2 regions of the Undibacterium sp. MH2W genome follow, and region 2 is predicted to be linked to the other one. Evidence: predicted binding sites of a transcription regulator. Region 2 holds the regulator's gene; the other holds the start of a gene.
The links. The regulator sigma-54, encoded in region 2, starts transcription at its own class of promoters, with help from an activator protein. The targets are predictions, from matches to a motif close to TGGCANGNAANCTGCTTT.
Positions count from the first base shown of each region.

Region 1: a site for sigma-54 is predicted at 4,440-4,457, ahead of ACO0K2_RS05670 (TorF family putative porin). Genes of this name have one in related genera too.

Region 1 is NZ_JBMPPA010000002.1:303,518-310,803, reverse strand. Features, by position in the region: gene ACO0K2_RS05685 (tetratricopeptide repeat protein) at 22-1,296, shown strand; gene ACO0K2_RS05680 (ammonium transporter) at 1,577-3,157, opposite strand; gene ACO0K2_RS05675 (P-II family nitrogen regulator) at 3,189-3,527, opposite strand; gene ACO0K2_RS05670 (TorF family putative porin) at 3,542-4,288, opposite strand; gene ACO0K2_RS05665 (accessory factor UbiK family protein) at 4,764-5,006, shown strand; gene ACO0K2_RS05660 (DUF6445 family protein) at 5,052-5,828, shown strand; gene ACO0K2_RS05655 (YifB family Mg chelatase-like AAA ATPase) at 5,967-7,286, shown strand, end outside.
Region 2 is NZ_JBMPPA010000002.1:643,910-651,195, reverse strand. Features, by position in the region: gene lptC (LPS export ABC transporter periplasmic protein LptC) at 1-173, shown strand, start outside; gene lptA (lipopolysaccharide transport periplasmic protein LptA) at 212-778, shown strand; gene lptB (LPS export ABC transporter ATP-binding protein) at 810-1,574, shown strand; gene ACO0K2_RS07205 (RNA polymerase factor sigma-54) at 1,585-3,069, shown strand; gene hpf (ribosome hibernation-promoting factor, HPF/YfiA family) at 3,179-3,526, shown strand; gene ACO0K2_RS07195 (enoyl-CoA hydratase/isomerase family protein) at 3,694-4,788, shown strand; gene ACO0K2_RS07190 (ABC transporter ATP-binding protein) at 4,874-5,602, opposite strand; gene ACO0K2_RS07185 (ABC transporter permease subunit) at 5,613-7,286, opposite strand, start outside.

The DNA.
Region 1 (7,286 bases), 340 kb from region 2:
TTATTTTTTACCGGATATTCCATGAAAAAAATTTCTTACTTGTTCGCTGCGATGATGTTTGCAGCAATCGGTACAGGCTTTGCTCCTGTGACCTCAGGTATCGCTCACGCGGATGAAGCGGCCGATAAAGCGAAACAACCAACTGTCCGTGCGGAAATGGGTAAACCATTGTCAGAAATTCAAGATTTGCTCGAAAAAAAGCAATTCCCGCAAGCGTCTGAGAAAATCGACGCATTGAGCAAGTTTGAAAATAAAACACCTTACGAATTATTCGTGATCAACCGGATGCGCGCCGTTATCGCTTCTGGCACCAGCAACACGGATCAATTAGCTGTCGCGTTTGATGGCATGATCAATTCCGATTTCCTCAAAGACAATGAAAAATTGCGCTTAATTGAAGGTCTGGCGGGTACTTACTTCAATGAGAAGAAGTATGACTCGTCCATCGTTTGGGCAAAACGCTTTTTAGAGAAAAACAGCGACAATGCATCGATGCATAACCTGTTGTCCCGTGCTTACTACCTCAAAGGTGACTACGCTAGCGCGATTGTCGAACTCAAAAACATTATCGCCAGTGATCAAGCAGCGAAACGTGCCCCTACTGAAGAAACCTTGCGTTTGTTAGGCAGCAGCTACCAACAAACCAAAGATATGGTTGGCTACAGTGCATTGCTGGAAATGATGATCGAGTACCACCCAACGAAAGAATACTGGGGTGATCTGCTGTACCGCGTGGAACATAAAGCCGGTTTCTCTGACCGTCTGCGCTTGGATCTGTATCGCCTGATGCTGGCAACCAACAACATGGAAGATCCTGGTCAATACGTTGAAATGGCCGAATTAGCGTTGCAAGCTGGCTTGCCAACAGAAGCAAAAGCCGTTGTTGACGCAGGCTATGCGTCCAATTTGCTCGGTGCAAACAAAGACGCTGCAAAACAAAAGCAATTGCGTGACCGTGTGAACAAACAAGCAGCAGATGACGTGAAATCTCTGGATGCAGGCGAATCCGCTGCGAAAAATGCAAAAACCGGTGTGGGTTTGGTCAATATTGGCTACAACTATGTCGTCAATGGTCAGTTTGAAAAGGGTATCACTTTCATCGAGCAAGGGATTGCGAAAGGTGGTTTGAAATCACCTGATGAAGCGAAACTGCATTTAGGTCTTGCGTACCTCAAATCCGGCAACCGCGACAAGGCGGCAGACGTATTCAAAACCATCGAAGCGACTGATGGCACAGCAGACATCGCACGTCTGTGGTTGAAGTTTCAACCGTTAGAAGCAACAGCAGCAAAATAAATCATGTTGGTCAGAAACTGAACAACTAGTTTGAATTTAGTTTTAGTTTTAGTTTTAGTTTTAGCTTCACATCAACGTGCCAGAACTTGTTTCTGGCACGTTTTTTTTGCCTTGCAATCTTGTGAGGCATCACGATATCGTCCATCGTCATAGGTCATACAAGTAAAAAAAAGCGGTTTAGCCATGTCGCTAAACCGCTTATAAAATCAGCACCGTGCGCTCTATACACGTACTGAGGATACTAGATTTCCTACTTCAAACTTTTATCGACCACCACACATTAAGAGTGGTAAGCAGATTCACCGTGGCTAGTGATGTCCAGACCTTCGCGCTCTTCATCTTCAGGAACACGCAAGCCGATGACGATATCAACCAGTTTGTATGCAATCACAGAGACGATCGCTGACCAGATCACGGTTGTACCAACAGCGATGGCTTGTACTTTCACTTGATCAAAGATCACATAAGGATCTGCGGACATTTTGTTTGCTACGTAGTCCATGATGCCTTGGCCGCCCAACGCTGGTGCAGCGAACACACCTGTTGCCAACGCACCGAAGATACCGCCAACACCGTGAACACCGAACACGTCCAGAGAGTCATCTGCGCCGATCAAGCGTTTCAGACCGTTCACACCCCACAAGCAGATGATGCCGACCAACAAACCGATGATCAATGCACCCATTGGGCCAACGAAACCACATGCTGGTGTAATCGCAACCAAACCAGCAACAGCACCGGATGCACCACCTAACATGGATGGCTTACCTTTAGACATCCACTCACCGAAGACCCAAGACACAGCAGCTGCAGCCGTTGCCAACAGCGTATTAACGAATGCCAATGCTGCGATATCGCCTGCTTCCAGCGCAGAACCTGCATTGAAACCAAACCAGCCCACCCACAACAAAGACGCACCAATCATTGTCATTGTCAGGGAGTGTGGTGCCATGGATTCTTTACCGTAGCCAACACGCTTACCAATCATGATCGCGCCAACCAAACCGGCAACCGCTGCATTGATATGAACAACCGTACCACCTGCGAAGTCCAACGCGCCTTTTTGTTGCAAGAAGCCGCCTTTGACCAACTCAGCTGCTGCAGTCGCTGCATCTTTGATGCCATCAGGACCAGTCCAGAACCACACCATGTGTGCCACTGGCAAGTAGCTGAAAGTGAACCACAAGACGACGAATGCAAGTACTGCACTGAATTTTGCACGCTCAGCAAACGCACCGATAATCAGACCGCAAGTGATCGCTGCAAATGTTGCTTGGAAAGCGACATACACAAACTCAGGAATCACAACGCCTTTACTGAAGGTAGCAGCCGTCGAGAATGAGCCTTTGACAGGATCCCAGATACCTTTGAGGAACACGCGATCAAAGCCACCGATGAACGAATTGCCTTCGGTAAATGCCAGTGAGTAACCATAGATGCACCACAGAACGATGATCACAGCGAAGATCATGAACACTTGCATCAAAATGGACAGCATGTTTTTGGAACGAACCAGACCGCCGTAGAACAAGGCCAAACCTGGGATCGTCATCAAAATCACCAACAGTGTCGATACCAACATCCAAGCGGTATCGCCTTTGTTAGCGACTACGACAGGTGCGGAAGCAGCGGACGCATCGGCTGCGGCGGCTGGTGCAGAAGCGGTCGCAGCATCTGATGCTGCTGCAGGCGCTGCAACTGGCGCTGGTGCTGCCGTTGCTGCTGGTGCGGAAGCGGTTGCTGCGGATGCCGCAGTCGCGTCAACTTTTGCTGGCGCATCGTCAGCCATTGCGACGGATGTCATCCCCACTGATGCAAGCAAGGCACCTGCTACCAGTATATTTTTAAAAATATTTTTCATATGAATTCCCTAATGAATCAATCAGAGTACGTCAGAGTGCGTCGTTGCCGGTTTCGCCGGTACGGATACGCACAACCTGTTGCAAGTCATAGACAAAAATCTTTCCATCGCCAATTTTGCCTGTGCGTGCTGCGTTTTCGATCGCTTCGATCGCGCGATCAACGATCGCATCATCCACAGCCGCTTCAATTTTGGTTTTTGGTAAGAAATCAACGACGTATTCAGCACCGCGATATAACTCGGTATGACCTTTTTGACGGCCAAAACCTTTGACTTCCGTCACGGTGATGCCCTGCACTCCCATCTCCGATAAAGCTTCACGCACTTCATCGAGTTTGAAAGGTTTGATAATCGCTGTAATGAGTTTCATACTATCCTCGATCTTCAGAATGTTTTAACGGCAGTCAAGACCAGGCTTGTTTTGCCAGTGAATTTACCCGCTGGTGTGACATATAAGGCACTGTTTGCGTTGGTGCCAATGGCTGCTAATGTGAACGCGACGCCAACAAATTCTTTCGTTACACCGAATTTCCAGTCTGTGTAAGACAAGGCAGAACTATTTTTGACGTTTTGACGACCTGCGTGAATAACCAGTGTGTAACCTTCTGGCAATTCAACGTTGGCACCCAGATCCAAATAGCCACTGTTTTTACTATTTTGGTTGCCGAACAGGTTCGTTACCGAGCTGGAGTACTTGGCGTAGAAAGGACCTGTACCAACTTGACCGTAGATTTCTGTGGTGTTCGCATTAGCCAAGCCAGCAACGTTACCCAAACCGTTAGAAGGATAGACGTAGCTCAGGACACCCACGTCATAGGTCACGTCTTTCGTGATCTCGCCGCGCTTACCTGCATACAAATCCCACTCAACATCGCCACCGCCGCCTGCATCTTTAGTCCATTTAATGGAAGACAACCAAGTACCAGCGTAAAAGCCTGTTGGATTGTTGGTGTAGTCCGCACCGCCTTGCAATGCTGGATCTAAACGCGTTTGAGAGATACCACGATAACGATAGTCGCTTGCGACACCAACGTTATAACTGACTTCATTGTCTGGTTTTGCATCTTCTGCGTGAACAAATCCAGTCACGAACGTTGAGGCAACTGCTACAGCAAGTAAAGCTTTCTTCATTTTGCTTCCCCTTAAAGGTATAAACATTAGTCGTAATTAAGAAACTGCCTTGAACTCACTTCGTCAACCACTGATACACAAAGCCAGAAGATCATCCGTGACCCTGCGGGAAATGAACTCATTGAACTTGATAGAGCTCTTCGATCTTGTATAAGCAGGAGTCGTGCCAGCTGTCTTTAGAACAATACAGCTCAAATAAATCATGGATAATTTGTCACTAATTATGAAGCGATCGACTGTTGATGACAGCTTTGTTACGCCTTGTCATATCTCTGTCGCGTCCAGATGCACCCCGACCATGGGCAGGTCTCGGGCTTTGGGTTATGATTTCCCTTTCATCACATTTGTTGGAATTCACTATAGTTCACCAACGGATGATTTGCACCAATTTGTAGCAGGCGTTTTTGCACCTTTTGACGCCAGAAAAATACGCACCATAAACGTGCGCACTCTTTGATAACCAGGACAAGCCACCATGAACAAGCAAAATTTTTTCGACGACATGCAAGCCAAAATCAATCAGGTGCTCGAGAATTCTCCAGCCAAAGACATCGAAAAAAATGTCAAAGCCATGATGACGCAGGGTTTTTCTAAACTGGATCTGGTGACCCGCGAAGAGTTTGATATTCAGGCACAAGTCTTAGCGAAAACCCGCGCTAAACTCGAAGCGCTCGAAGAACGCGTGGCAGCCCTTGAAGCGCACTTCGCGGCGAAGTAAGTAGCGAATCCACTTTTTACTCTCCATGGTGCATCGCGATGACCGATGCACCATGGTGATCATTCATCTGCCTATCATCCGCCCCCTTATTTCCCATTCTTGCCCATGTTCAATCCGCGCCCAACAATTCAATTGATTCCCATCCCCGGACATTTGCCTTGTATCGTGATTGACGACTTTTTATTGGAACCAGAGGCGATGGTGGCGTATGCAACGCAACAGCGTGACCACTTTTCAATGGCGCCGGTGAATACCTTCCCGGGGTTGCAACTCGTGATGCCCGACGATTTTTCGGCACGGTTAAATGATTTTTTCATTCAGCACATCAGACGCTTGCTGGGTGCGCGGCGGACAGAACGGATTTTTAGCCGCTTGTCGATGGCGACGTTGCAGCCCCATGAGCTCGGGCTATTTCAGCGTATTTGCCATACGGACCCGATCACCACGCATCCACAGCAGTGTTTTGCCGCCTCCGTGCTTTACTTGTTTGACAATCCAGACTTAGGTGGCACCAGCTTTTACCGGCCCACGATGGCCAAAGATGAGCTATACCGCTTGTTCTACTCTCCTGACTCCCCTTGGTGCACGATGTCCAATGAAGAGTTCACGGCAGAACTCGGTGTGGAGCCCGGTTACCAGACAGGATCAAATAAATACTTTGAACTGATCAACATGGTTCCAGCAAAATGGAATCGCATGATTTTTTATGATGCGTACATTTTTCATTCTGCCTACATCACCAATCCATCCTTACTGAGCAGCGACCCCACCGGCGGCAGGCTCACCATCAATGGGTTTTTCACCTGCCGGCGCGCTGCATAGTCCATTCATTGTCGCCCTTGCTGCCACACGGTACTCAATGCCCGTCGCCGATTCTTCCCGTTCAATCGCTGAACGATGAATCGACGCTACGGTGCTGCCGTCTAGATAATTCATCGTTTCACCAAATAAAGGAAGAATGTGAGTCTTGCTGTATTAAAAAGCCGCGCATTGGCTGGTATGGATGCGCCACAAGTGACTGTGGAAGTCCATCTGGCAAACGGTTTGCCTGCGTTTACGATCGTCGGGCTGCCTGAAACGGAAGTAAAAGAATCCAAGGACAGGGTGCGTGCCGCCATCCAGAATGCACGTTTTGAGTTTCCTGCCAAACGGATCACCGTCAACCTTGCACCGGCGGATCTGCCGAAAGAGTCTGGCCGCTTTGACCTTCCCATCGCTTTGGGCATTCTGGCAGCATCTGGCCAAATTCCGAGCGAGATGCTCGACCACTACGAATTTGCGGGGGAACTGTCACTCTCTGGAGAACTCCGCCCAATTCGCGGTGCGCTGGCCATGACCTTTGCAATTTGTCAGGGTCAACGCGGTGCCCAGCCCGAACGTAAGCGCGCCTTTATCTTACCCACTGCAAATGCGAATGAAGCGGCGTTGGTGAGCGATGCCGCGATTTATCCAGCAGACTCTTTACTTCAAGTTTGTACTCACTTCGCTGCTATCAAGGGTGATGACAGGCTTTCACGCCATCGTCCAGTCGAAAACAGCCGAACCGTCAACTGTCCGGATTTCAATGAAGTGAAAGGACAACTCCAAGCCAAACGGGCACTTGAGGTCGCTGCGGCAGGTTCGCACTCCGTCCTTATGGTCGGACCACCCGGCACCGGTAAATCCATGCTTGCGGCCCGCTTTGCGGGTATTTTGCCCACAATGACCGACCAAGAGGCATTAGAATCGGCAGCAGTCCAATCGTTAACATCAGGCTTCTCGATTCATCAATGGAAGATTCGCCCCTATCGTGCACCTCATCACACGGCCTCCGCCGTTGCACTGGTTGGCGGTGGTGGCAATCCGCGCCCCGGCGAAATTTCGCTGGCACACCGTGGCGTCCTGTTTCTCGATGAGCTCCCAGAATTTGATCGTAAAGTCTTAGAAGTGCTACGTGAACCGCTCGAATCTGGTCACATCACCATTTCCCGCGCTGCACGTCAGGCGGATTTTCCGGCACGCTTTCAACTCATCGCTGCAATGAATCCCTGCCCCTGTGGCTATTTTGGCCACAGTAATGGCAAATGTCGTTGCACGCCGGAGCTGATCAATCGCTATCAAGACAAAATCTCAGGTCCCTTGCTCGATCGCATTGACCTACAAATTCAGGTGGCCGCGTTGCCCCACGCTGATTTACTGAAGCAAGCCGACGGCGAACCCAGCGCCCTCATTCACGCACGCGTCGAAGCCGCGTTTGAGCGCCAGCAGAGGCGCCAAGGAAAAGCCAACAACTTACTCAGC
Region 2 (7,286 bases):
CCGATTATCTGATGTTAACGCCCGATGATGATTTAATCACATCGGATCATCCAGTCACTTTATTCACCCAAGGTATCGAGGCACGCGCCGTTGGCCTGGTTGCTAATATCGCGACGCAGCAACTGGAATTACTTAGCAAAGTCCATGCGCGTTTGAAGAAACGTGGCGATTGACCATTTACCTGAACAGACACCCCCTTAGAAAGTAAACCATGCGCCTGACTCTCCTTTCTCCTCGTCAGATGATTCACTCACTATTATTGGTTGGCTTCTTGACCTCAGCCGCATTACCAGCCCACGCTGAGAAAGCGGACAGCAAAAAAGAAATGGTAATCGAAGCCGACCATCTCACTAGTGATGGAAAAACAAACGTAACAACAGCCTTTGGTGATGTGCATATCACCAAAGGCTCGCTCGTCGTTAGAGCAGAACGTGCTATTGCCACAAAATCGCCCGATGAATTTCAAAATGTGAAGCTCTTCAGCAAAGCAGGTGGTAAAGTGAGCTTTCGTCAAAAGCGTGACGGTGGCTCAGACCTCTGGGTAGAGGGCGAGGCAGAGCACGCAGAGTATGACGAGAAAACTGAGTTGATTAAATTTATCTCGGCTGCCAAAGTTCGCTACCTCGAAGGTACCAAGGTCACCGACGAACAAGAAGGCGAATACTTGTCTTACGATAGTAAAAACGATGTTTTTGTGGGCTCAAATACGAGCAGCGGTAAGGCAGTCTCTGGCAGCGGCAGAATTCGCCTGACGATTCAACCTAAAGCCGATAAATAACGACAAAACACAAAAATACAAGAAAACCAAGATGCCAACCAATACATCAGAAACAACCAGCACGCTGGTGGTCAAAGGTCTGAAAAAACGCTACGGTGCGCGACAAGTAGTGAGAGACGTCTCGTTGTCCGTCAAGAGTGGCGAAGTCGTTGGACTACTCGGCCCCAACGGAGCAGGTAAAACCACGTCTTTTTACATGATTGTGGGTTTAGTCCCTTCTGATGGTGGCAATATCACAATCGATGGCATCCCCGCTTCCGGTCTCGCGATTCATGAACGTGCAGTACTGGGTTTGTCCTACCTGCCTCAAGAAGCCTCTGTTTTTAGAAAACTCACCGTGGAAGAAAATATCCGCGCCGTGTTAGAGATTCAAAAAGATAAAAATAATAAATATTTATCCAAGGCTGACATCGATACACGTCTCAACGCCTTACTGGCCGATTTGCAGATTGAAAAAATCCGCGAGAACCAGGCGCTCTCGTTATCAGGTGGTGAACGGCGACGCGTTGAGATTGCAAGAGCATTGGCAACGAATCCACGGTTTGTGTTGCTTGACGAGCCCTTTGCAGGCGTTGATCCGATTGCAGTGATTGAGATTCAACGTATTGTCCGCTTCTTGAAAGAACGCGGTATCGGTGTGTTGATCACCGATCACAACGTGCGTGAAACTCTTGGTATTTGTGACCACGCCTACATTATCAACCAAGGTGCCGTATTGGCCAGCGGTAAGCCCGACGATATCATTGAAAATGAATCCGTCAGACGCGTGTACCTAGGAGAGCATTTCCGCATGTGACGGAAGCATCATGAAACAAAGTCTGCAACTCCGCACATCTCAGCATCTTGCTCTCACGCCGCAATTGCAACAATCCATCCGATTGCTGCAATTATCGACCCTCGAATTGCATCAAGAGCTAGAGACCCTCCTCATCGAAAACCCGTTGCTCGAACGGGTCGATGATCCTATGGACAATGCAGTTCGGCTTTTGGCTGACGGCGGTATTAACACTGCCAGTGCCACCCCCGATGCAGGCATGGAAGTACCCGACCTACAAGCGACGACCGCAACGACAGTAGAGACGTCTTCTGACACCGAATTTGCGATCAACGACAGCGTGAGTGCCAACGAAGAAGAATGGAGCTTCAACGATGCGCCAGCAAGCCAATACAATGCGGAAGATGATGATGGACAACGTCAGCTAGAAGCTGCGCATATTGGTCTGCGTGAGCATTTGCTGGAACAGATGCGCTTGAATTTACGTGAACCGCGCGATCTTGCACTGGTGGAACTGATCATTGATGCGATTGATGACAATGGTTATCTGAGTGAAACATTAGATGAAATCCATGCCAGTCTGCCAATTGAATTGACCGTCGAACCAGAAGAACTGACGTTTGCCTTGTCGATGGTGCAAAGCTTTGATCCTGCTGGCGTTGGTGCGCGGTGCCCAGCAGAATGTCTTGCTTTGCAGATAAAACGTTTACCTGATATTCCATTCGTGACGCGTCGCCTTGCGTTAAATATTGTTGAAAATCAATTAAATTTATTTGCACAGCGTGACTTTACAAAATTAAAGAAAATTTTTGATTGCGATGACGAAGATTTGCGCGAAGCACAAATCGTGATTCGTGCTTGCAAACCACGTCCTGGTAGCGAATTTGCTAAGAGCAGTTCGGACTATGTTGTCCCTGATGTCATTGTTAAAAAAACGGCTCACGGTTGGCAGGTTGTCCTCAATCAAGACGTGATGCCCAAGCTACGCGTGAGCAGTATTTATGCCAACATGATGCGTCAGCACCGCGGAGAAAATGGTCTCTCTACGCAACTTCAGGAAGCACGCTGGTTGATCAAAAATATGCGCCAACGTTTCGAAACCATCTTGCGCGTTGCACAAGCGATAGTAGAAAGACAGCGTAATTTTTTCACACACGGTGCAGTTGCGATGCGCCCCCTTGTTTTGCGCGAAATAGCTGATACACTAGGATTACACGAGAGCACCATTTCTCGTGTAACGACCCAAAAATACATGTTGACCCCACATGGCATGTTTGAGTTGAAATATTTTTTCGGCAGCCATGTCGCGACGGAAACCGGGGGAGAAGCATCGTCCACCGCGATACGAGCACTCATCAAGCAGTTGATAGGAGCAGAAGACCAGAAGAACCCACTCTCTGACAGTAAAATCGCAGACATGCTGGGTGAACAGGGCATGGTAATTGCCCGACGGACAGTCGCCAAATACCGCGAAGCCTTGAAAATTCCTCCAGTGAGTATGCGTAAATCTTTATAAGTTTGTCCTTGTATTTACGGCTTAGATTGCTATATATGATTTAGCTCAACACATTTTGAATGAATCGAGCGCATTGTTGTAGCATGTAACATCACTATAGGAGCACAGTATGAATCTCACCATCAGTGGACATCACGTCGAAGTAACTCCTGCAATTCGCGAATACGTGCATACCAAGTTGGAAAGGGTACGGCGCCACTTCGATCAAGTCATTGATATTGCCGTCATTCTGACGGTAGACAAGCTCCGGGAAAAAGAAAAACGTCACAAGGCAGATATCAACCTGCACATCAGTGGTAAAGATATCCACGTTGAGAGTTTGGCACATGATTTGTATGCTGCCATTGATGCATTGGTCGATAAACTGGATCGTCAAGTGATTAAACACAAAGACAAGATTCAGGAACATCACCACGATGCCATCAAACACATGCCTGATCCGGCATCGGCATCATAAGCACCTCATGAGCGCCCTGCGAAGTCAGAGGCAACCAACAAAGGACGCAATAGAGCGTCCTTTTTTGTTTGCGTAACGCTTTCTGTCGCAGTGCCAAAAGCGCGTGACGCCACATCCAGCCCAGCATAAAATAAGGGCTTCATCACCATTATTCTATTGGTCATCCTATGAGCGAACACGTTATCACCTCCGTTAATAATCATATTGGGTTTATTACGCTAGACCGCCCCAAAGCACTCAACTCGCTTTCACTAGAGATGGTTCGTGCCATCACCGCTAGTCTCTTACAATGGCGCGATGACGCACAAATTCGTGCTGTCGTTATTCATAGCAGTAGCGAAAAGGCCTTGTGCGCGGGTGGTGACATTCGCTTTTTTTATGATGTTGGCACAGCATCCCCGAAGGGTGATAGTGCACTCTTAGAAGATTTTTTTACGGAAGAATATGCATTAAATCATTTAATTCATTTTTATCCGAAGCCTTACATCGCCATCATGAATGGCGTTGTGATGGGTGGAGGCATGGGTATCGCACAAGCAGGCCAAGACGCCTGCGTACGCATCGTCACTGAACGCACGAAAATGGCGATGCCAGAGGTGAATATCGGACTCTTCCCCGATGTAGGAGGTGGTTACTTCTTATCACACACACCTGGCCAAATCGGTACGTATCTGGGCTTAAGCGGAGAGATCATTGGTGCGGCGGACGCCCTCTATGCAGGCCTTGCTGATGTGTTTATTCCAACAACGGAGATTCCCGCGTTGATGGCGCTTTTCAGCAATCACGATACGACTGATTGGCGTCAAGCGATTCACAATTTCGCCGCTCCCTTTGCAACGCAAATCGACCCAACGCAAAGCAAACTGGCCACACATCGTACAGAGATTGATGCCTTGTTCATCGGCGATAGTGTCCCTGCTATCACAGAGCGTCTGAAAGCCAGCGATAGCACCTTCGCTCAGACAACCGTCGCCACGATGGAAAAACGCTCACCATTGCTCATGAGCGTGACATTGGAGCAACTGCGCCGCAGCGCCAACATGACGGTGTCAGATTGTCTGCGCATGGAAAGAACCATGGTTCGTCACTGTTTCAAGCATGGTGAAGTCGTAGAAGGTGTTCGTGCGTTGGTTGTCGACAAAGATAATCAACCACAATGGTCACCTGCACATCTCTCAGAGGTGACACGCGATATGGTGCTGGGATTCTTCTCGCCGGTATGGCCAGATTATGCTCATCCGCTGCACGCATTAGCGGGATAATCCAAAGACCTATTGACGTCAGCAATCTGTCTAAAAAAAACACCCCGCTGTACTACTCGCGGGGTGTTTTACATCAATGGCAGTCTTAGTGCTGCGCATTTCCTCCGAGATACGCCGCCTTCACTGCAGGATCGTTCTGCAAGCTCGCCGCAGGACCATGCACCGAAATACGCCCATTTTCCAGTACGTAGCCGTAATCAGCGACGGCCAACGCTGCTGCCGCAAACTGTTCCACAAGCAACATCGTCATCCCTTCTTGCTTGAGACGCTGGATAATCCGGAATACTTCATCGACCAAAATCGGTGCCAATCCCATGGATGGCTCATCCAATAGAATCACTTCCGGATTGAGCATCACCGCACGTGCCATCGCCAGCATCTGCTGCTCACCACCCGACAACGTGCCAGCGAGTTGATCACGACGTTCACGCAGACGCGGAAACAATTCCATCGCCTTTTGCAGATCCGTCTCAATATCACCGCGACTACGTGAGCCAGTAAATCGAGGGAAAGCACCTAACAATAAATTATCTTTCACCGACATCGTCGCAAACACGCGGCGACCTTCTGGTGAATGCGCCAAACCAGCGCGAGCAATTTTGTGCGAATCGAGACCAGTGATGTCCTGCCCTCCCAGACTAACTGTCCCCTCTTTCGGTTTCAACATTCCAGAAATGGCACGCATTGTGGTTGTTTTACCGGCACCATTAGAACCGATTAGCGTCACCACTTTTCCTTTTGGGACAGACAAGGAAATACCGTGCAATACCTGTACCTTACCGTAAGCGGCGTGTAAATTTGAAATTTCTAACATAGGGTTCTCCTTACGCCGTTGTCGCCGAATGGGCTGCGCCACTCAACTCGTCGCTGACGCTGCCGCCAAGGTAAGCCTCAATCACTTTCGGATCAGCCTGTACATCGGCAGGTTTGCCTTCGCAAATTTTCTGACCGAAATCGAGGACGGTGACGGTATCGCACAGCGACATCACCACATCCATATGATGCTCAATCAGAATAATAGTGATGCCATGCTCACGAATTTTTCGAATGATCGCGATCAGTTCTTTAATATCGGGTGCCGTCAATCCAGCAGCAGGCTCATCGAGCAACAGCAACTGAGGATTTAAGCCAAGTGCACGACCAATCTCTAATAACCGCTGCTTACCATACGGCAGATTGCGTGCTTCTTCATTCGCCAGATCAGACAGGCCCACAAAGTGCAAGATACTGGCCGCCCGTTCTCGTGCAGTGCGCTCTTCACGCAGATAGCGAGGGGTATGCAACATCGCATCAAATACGTTGCTACGGAATGTGCTGTGCAAGCCGACCAAGACGTTTTCTGTCGCCGTCATTTCACCAAATAGCTGGACGTTCTGAAACGTGCGAGCGACGCCTCCCAAGGCGATGGCTGAAGGTGTCGATCCTGAGATGACCCGTCCACCAAACTCCACCACACCATCGGTTGGTTTATAGATCCCAGTCAAGACATTCATCATCGTACTTTTACCAGAACCATTCGGACCGATTAACCCGTGCACGGCACCTTGAGCGATCTGTAAGTCAACATGATTTAAGGCTTTCAAACCACCGAACTGCATCAACAACTGACGTGCGCTCAACAACACACCAACACGTGCACCACCAGCATTGGCAATGGCTAAGGATTCATCCACTGCAGTGGCATCGGTCTTCGCAATCAGATGACGTGGGCCTTTTCCAAACATGGCACTGACAAAGCCAACAATCCCGTCCTGCAGGTAATACACAACGAACAAAGTCATCAGACCGAAGATGGTCAGACGCCAGTCTGTGATGTTTTCCAACTTATAAGAAAACAGCGCCATACCAATAGTTGCAGCGACCGGCACCATGATTTCACGCGCTGTTTTACGCTTCTGTGCGAGGGCAATCCCTGAACCAATCGTCGCAATCACAGCCGCCGCCGTCGAGATCTGACGGAACAAATCGATATCTGCCAACAAGGAAGGCAACATCACGACGATGAACGCACCGATCAGAGAACCAATACGGCTCTTGCGTCCCCCCATAATCACGGCCAACAAAAACAGAATCGTCAATTCAAAGTTATAGGTATTTGGCGAGATATATTGTTCCGAGTAAGCGTACAGACTACCCGCCAGACCCGCTAAGGCCGCACTGATCACGAACGCGTAGACCTTGTAGCGATACACGGAGACACCCATACAGTCCGAAGCAATCGGGCTGTCACGCAACGCCTGAAACGCGCGTCCAAGATGAGAACGCAAAACACGGTGAACAACAACCAACGCGACGACCATCAAAATGGCAACGAGATAGAAGAACGTTGTTTCATCCATTTTTTGACCAAACCATCCTGGTTTCGTAATCTGAATCCCCATAGGACCTTCAGTGAGGAAACTCATTTCGTTGATCAAAATTTGCGTGATCGTACCAAACGCCAAGGTCACCATCGCCAAATAGGGCCCCGTCACGCGCAATGCAGGTAAGGCCATCAC